Regions from separate parts of the Pseudoalteromonas sp. '520P1 No. 423' genome, predicted to be linked through region 2. Evidence: predicted binding sites of a transcription regulator. Region 2 holds the regulator's gene; the other holds the start of a gene.
What was found. Region 2 encodes LexA, which represses DNA repair genes until DNA is damaged. Its sites were predicted from a motif close to TACTGTATNNNNATACAGTA; they were not measured.
Positions count from the first base shown of each region.

Region 1 (3,432 bases), 2.9 Mb from region 2:
TTTTTCCTCACTAATTGCCGCAGCTAAGTTATCTAAACCAACAGGCCCACCCATAAATTTTTCTATGATCGCTAATAAATACTTTCGGTCCATAAAATCAAAACCTGATTTATCTACATCTACCATATCTAAAGCTTGTTGCGCAATTTCTAAGGTGACTGCACCATCACCTTTTACTTGTGCATAGTCTCTAACTCGGCGTAATAAACGATTAGCAATACGCGGCGTGCCTCGAGATCTCTGCGCTATCTCCATCGCACCTTGCTCATTCATAGGTAAATCTAAAAAATCAGCGGAACGATTAACAATTTTTGATAAGTCTTCAACAGAATAAAATTCCAGTCTTTGAACTATGCCAAATCGATCTCTTAAAGGTGATGTAAGAGAACCTGCACGAGTTGTTGCACCCACTAATGTAAAAGGCGGTAAATCAAGTTTAATTGAACGTGCAGCAGGTCCTTCACCTATCATAATATCTAGCTGGTAATCTTCCATTGCAGGATATAGAATTTCTTCAACTTGAGGGCTTAATCTGTGAATTTCATCAATAAAAAGGACATCATCTTCTTCTAAATTAGTTAAAAGTGCCGCTAAGTCGCCTGCTTTTTCAAGCACAGGGCCTGATGTAGTTTTTATATTTACATTTAACTCATTGGCAACGATGTTTGCTAAAGTGGTTTTACCTAACCCCGGTGGACCAAATATTAATAAGTGATCAAGCGGTTCAGATCTGGCTTTAGCCGCAGCAATAAAGATTTCCATCTGCTTTTTAACATGAGGCTGACCTGTGTAATCTGTTAATAATTTAGGCCTAATCGCCCTATCAACAACATCCTCATTACCTTGAATTTCAGGTTCTATCAGCCTATCTGCTTCTATCATTTTATTTGCTTCTACTGTTAACTATTTTATTAAGTATTAAATCATTGACTTTAAGGCGGCTTTTATCAGCTCTTCAGAACTTAAACCTTTACAATTTGAGCCTTTGGCTGCTTTTACTGACTTTTCTGCTTGAGTTTGTTTGTATCCTAACGTCATTAATGCAGCAATAGCATCATCTTCAGAAGTGTCAACAATTGGTGCACCTTGCATTTCAAGTACAATGCCATCTTCGTTTGTTGCATCTGTAAATGGTGTAAATAAATCCATGCCCCAATCTTTCAGTCTATCTTTCATCTCAAGCACTAAACGCTCAGCTGTTTTTTTACCTACACCAGGAATTTTAACTAAAGTTGACGCATCTTCATTTTGTACACATCTTACAAATTGCTCAGCTGACATGCCAGATAAAATAGCTAAACCCAGTTTTGGACCAACGCCATTGGCTTTTAATAACTCGCGAAATAATGCTCGCTCAATTTTATTATTAAAGCCATATAGTAATTGAGCATCCTCTCTCACCACAAAATGCGTATATACAGTTGCATTTTGTCCTTCTGACGGTAAATTATAAAAACTTGTCATTGGTAATTGTATTTCATAACCAATACCATTTACATCTAATAAAATTTCAGGCGGTAGTTTTTCTATTAATATTCCGCTCAATCGTCCTATCATTTTTTTACCTTTTTAATATTTTTTATCTAAGTCGTCCACGAACAACTTTTTTTGCTTGTCCTGACATTTTAATTAAATTCTGCTGAGAATGACCATGACACATAGCGATAGCTAATGCATCGGCTGCATCTGCTTGCGGTATGGCAGGGAGTTTTAAAATCGCTTTAACCATATGTTGTACTTGTTTTTTATCTGCTGAACCCGTTCCCACAACAGCTTGTTTTATCTGCCTAGCAGAATAATCAGTCACAGGTAAGTCAGCCATAGTAGCAGCAACAATCGCAGCCCCCCTTGCTTGGCCTAATTTTAAAGCTGAATCTGGGTTATGCGCTAAAAACACTTGCTCTATTGCAAAGGTATCAGGTTTAAATTGTTCTATCAGTTGAGTGACACCTTGGTAGATCATTTTCAAACGTTCAGGTATAGGTCCTCCCCCTAGACGAATACAACCACTGCCTAAATAAGTAAACCGACTACCTTTTTGTTCAATAACACCATATCCAGTTAATCGGGAGCCTGGATCTATCGCTAAAATGATTGCCAAGTGGATCCTAAATCTTTAATGCATATAATATTGGGGATAATGGCTTATAACTGTATAAATTACCAGTGTATTGTAATTTAAATATCATCTAGTTTATTTAAAGATAAAAAATCCCATTCATGGGATATTCTAAATTAGCACTATCCCACACATGGGACAACTAAATAAAAACCAACAATAAACACCATAAAACACAAAGGTAACAATAACTTAAATAAGTGGCACGCTACCTGCTCTATGAGATGAAAGTAATGAATATATTTTAAAATGGAGCCGCATTTTGGACATATCGATAGCAAAACAAAAAAAACCTAAATACACACAATTATTAATTTGGGGCTTAGCTTGTACAGTTGTCGCTACTGCAATGTATTATTTATGGTATTTAGCTCAGGCCGATTTTTCAGTAGATGCCAATGAAATTGTCACAGGTTCTGTTAAGCGTGGTGAATTTTCAGTATCAGTGAGAGGTTCAGGGATCTTAGTGCCAAGAAATATTCAATGGTTATCATCAAATGTAGAAGCTAGAGTTGAAAAAGTGATAGTCAAAGCAGGTAAGTCAGTTAAAAAAGGTGAATTAATAGTTCAACTGAGTAACCCACAACTTGAGCAGCTACTTGAAGAAACTAAATGGGAACTTGAAGCTAAAATAGCTGAAAGTAAAGCGGCTAAAGTAGAACAAGAAGCCTTATTATTAGACCAAAAATCATTAATGTTAGATGCCAAGTTAAATTATGAAAGCAGTAAATTAAAACAAGATGCGCAAGAGCAATTATATCAAAGTGGTTCTGGTGTGATCTCTAAAATTGATTACGAAAAAACGCGACTTGAAACAATACAATTAAGTCAGAGGTTAGATCTACAAACGGCTCGACTACAAAAAGTTCAACAGAACATCATAGTACAAAGTAATGCGCGACAAGCACGATTGAATAAAATGCAAAAAACATTAGAACGTGCACAACAGCAAGTTGATAGCTTAATGGTAGTGGCAACATTAGATAGTGTCGTTCAAGAAGTGCCAGTAGAAGCTGGTCAAAGAGTCAATATGGGCGGTAATATAGCTAAACTCGCCCGAAAAAATGATTTAATAGCCGAACTGAAAATACCTGAAATTCAAATTAGAGATGTCGCAATAGGTCAAAAAGTTATTATAGATACACGTAATAATAAGGTCTTTGGCACAGTTTCAAGAGTAGATCCCGCAGTAGTGAACGGCAGCGTACAAGTTGATGTCTCTTTTACTGATAATTTACCAAGTGATGCAAGACCAGATCTTACAGTCGATGGTGAAATTAAAATATCTTATATTGCCAACACTTTATTTATAG
Region 1 covers NZ_BBZB01000001.1:3,217,789-3,221,220, forward strand. The annotation lists gene ruvB (Holliday junction branch migration DNA helicase RuvB) at 1-882, opposite strand, end outside; gene ruvA (Holliday junction branch migration protein RuvA) at 919-1,557, opposite strand; gene ruvC (crossover junction endodeoxyribonuclease RuvC) at 1,580-2,101, opposite strand; gene PSA_RS14780 (efflux RND transporter periplasmic adaptor subunit) at 2,382-3,432, shown strand, end outside.
Region 1: the regulator LexA is predicted to act here: its motif matches at 2,150-2,169, upstream of ruvC (crossover junction endodeoxyribonuclease RuvC).

Region 2 (3,432 bases):
GATAATAAAGCTTGATCAGCTTGAGCTGCATTTTGTTTTTCTTGCTGACTTTCATTTAGCCAGGCATCAAACTCAGCTGGCGCTTTAGCAACAACAACAACTGGCATAAAGCCATGGTCTTTGCCACATAGCTCTGCACACTGACCCCTATATGTACCTGGGGTATTTACACGGGTCCAAGCTTCATTGATAAATCCGGGATTAGCATCTTTTTTTACTGCGAAATCAGGTACCCACCATGAGTGGATCACATCATCTGACGTCATTAAAAAGCGTACTTTTTTATCTGTTGGGATCACTAAAGGTTTATCTACTTCAAGTAAATAATGTTCTCCTTTAGTTTCTTTATTGGCTATTTGATCTTGTGAAGTAGACATAATGGAATAGAAATCCACGTCTCCCTTTTTACCTTCATAAGTCAGGTATTCATAGTGCCATTTCCACTGAGATCCGGTTATTTTTATAGTCAGATCTGCTTTTGAAGTATCTTCCATAGCAATCAATGTTTTAGTAGCTGGCACAGCCATACCTATTAATATAATAAAAGGAATTGCAGTCCATAATATTTCTATTTTTGTACTTTCATGAAATTGGGCTGGCTTTGCCCCTTTTGATTTTCTATGACGGAATATAGCCCAAAACATCAGGCCAAAGACAATTATACCTATCACACAACAAATCATAAAAATGATCATATGCAGTTGATAAACGTTTTCACTTATATCGGTTACTCCAGTTCTCATATTAAGCGAGCTATTTGCAAAACTTAATTGAGGGATAAGCAATATAAGCCACAAGGTAAAGCGCACGACACCCATGTGACATCTCCTTTTATGCTTAAAGCAAAGAAATGGTTAAAATATCAATCGAATAAAACCACCTCAGACCAGGTAATTAAATTAAACTTCAAATGCTTTTGCCATTTCACTATTATAATTGGTATTTATTTTGATATATTTTTTATTACCGCTTTAAATAAATTTTATTTTAAACAGCTCTATAACTAAATAGTCCATGATTGTTATTTGTTCAAGTTTTAACAAAAAAATAACATAGATATTTTTGATAAATTTGTTAAATCAGTAAGTTAATTAGAAAAATTCAAGAAGAGGGCTCTAGTCGAAAGCCATAAATATAAGGGGTACAGCCTAAAAAAAGCATATTAATTATTGCAAAACAGTGTTTAATTGATTTTTATTGGCATTAATTGTATTTGAAGAGTTTTTTTTGTAACAATATGATTTTAAAAATAATAAAAAACGCTAATATTCATTTATTAAATAATATTAGCGTTAATGAGTTTGTGTAATACCAATTCTATTAAGTTAGTGATCTAATATAAATTAGGATAAGTTTTCAAGAGCAAGGCGCTTGATTGAGCAATAGCTGGCTATTGGGATTGAAAGCAACGTAGCTATTGTATATTTAGACCATTAAGATTGTTCACATATTTATTGGAATTGGTATACATTTAATTAAATTTATATTACATCCAATCGGCTGTTCTTATAACACCAACTGCTAAACCTTCAATGTCAAAAGACTCACTTTCTAAATCAACTACAATATCAGAAAAGTCTTCGTTTTCAGGATGCAAAAGTACTTGGCTGCCCTTTTTTTCAAAGCGTTTAACGGTTACGTCATCGCCTACACGAGCAACGACAACCTGTCCATTATTTGCAACTTGGGTTTTATGAACCGCTAATAAATCGCCATCCATTATGCCGATATCTCGCATACTCATGCCATTTACGCGTAATAAAAAGTCTGCAGCAGGTTTAAATAATTCAGCTGAAACTTCGTAATGGCTTTCAACATGCTCTTGTGCAAGTATCGGTGAACCAGCAGCGACCTGGCCTATTAAAGGTAAACCAAGTTGCTCAGGTTGTTCGTCTTCAACTACGCGAATACCTCGGCTAGCACCCGGCACCATTTCAATAACACCTTTTTTAGCTAAAGCTTTTAAATGCTCTTCAGCTGCATTTGCACTACGAAACTCGAGAGATTGCGCTATTTCAGCCCTTGTAGGAGGCATACCGGTATCTTTGATAAATACCTTAATTAGTTCTAAAATTTGTGTTTGTCGTTTTGTTAACGGTCGCATACAACTGGGTTTCCATACAGTACATGTTACTGTGAGTATATACAGTTATTTTAAAATGGCAAACAAGTATTTAAAAGATATTTTACTCTTGATAAAGCTTAATGGTCTGTCCAGTTCTATAATAAATGTTGAATTACTGATATCCTTGCGCAAACTTTTTTCTTAGGTGGACCAATGGCGTTTTTTTCTTTTATAAATACAGGGTTTAACTTTCTAGCAAAGTTAACAAATAGCATTTTTGTAAAAAGCAAATTATTTCCTGAAGACCCTTGCTCACAATTAGGCCTTAAAACCAATTTGCCGACCTTTTACATTACAAGACTTAATTCTCAAAGCGATTTAGCTGCGTTAGGTCATCAATGTAAAAAGCTAGGTTTACCTAACCCAAGAAAAAATCAGATCTTAGGTGACTACTCGCTGCCAGGCTTAATCCCATTATCAAATCCGGCGCCTTTATTTGGCTCAAAAAGAAAAAAAACAAATGCGATAGAGCAAGGTGAAATAATATTTAAAGCTTTGCGAGAAAACCCAGAACAAACGGTGCAAATTATTCCAGTCACCATATTATGGGGCAGAGACCCAGGTAAAGAAAAGCCAGGTTTAGGTACTTTATTATCGCACTCGTTAAGTCCTAGCTGGCTAAGAAAGTTACTCGTTGTAATATTTTCTGGTAGAGATAACATGATTCGCTTTAGCCAAGCTGTTGATGCAAGAGAGTTACTCAATAAAAAACATGCTACCGATGATTTACCTCATAAATTAATTCGTGTTGCACGTGCACATTTTCAACGTCAAAAGCTTGCTGCAACAGGCCCTAAACTTCCTTCTAAAGATAAGCTATTTAGAGGCCTTTTAGCCTCAAAAAACATCAAAAAAGCCATTGCTGATGAAGCTAAAAGTAAGAATATCAGTAATGAAAAAGCACAAGAAAACGCTTTAAAGCAACTCAATGAAATTTCAGCCAATTATAACGATGCAGTGATACGCGTTTTTGCCAGAATATTAACTTGGTTATGGAACAAACTTTATAATGGCATTGACGTTAGAAATATTGAGCAAGTTAATGAATTATCACAAAAAGGTCACGAAATAATTTATGTCCCTTGCCATCGAAGTCATATGGATTATTTATTATTAACCCATGCGATCTATCAACAAGGGTTAGTACCACCACATATCGCAGCTGGTGTTAACCTTAACTTTTGGCCTGCAGGACCTATATTTAGACGATGTGGCGCCTTTTTTATTCGTCGTTCATTTAAAGGTAATAAACTTTATTCTAGTATTTTTAAAGAATACCTTTTCCAGTTATTTAACAAAGGTCATTC
Region 2 covers NZ_BBZB01000001.1:290,346-293,777, forward strand. The annotation lists gene coxB (cytochrome c oxidase subunit II) at 1-818, opposite strand, end outside; gene lexA (transcriptional repressor LexA) at 1,487-2,104, opposite strand; gene plsB (glycerol-3-phosphate 1-O-acyltransferase PlsB) at 2,279-3,432, shown strand, end outside.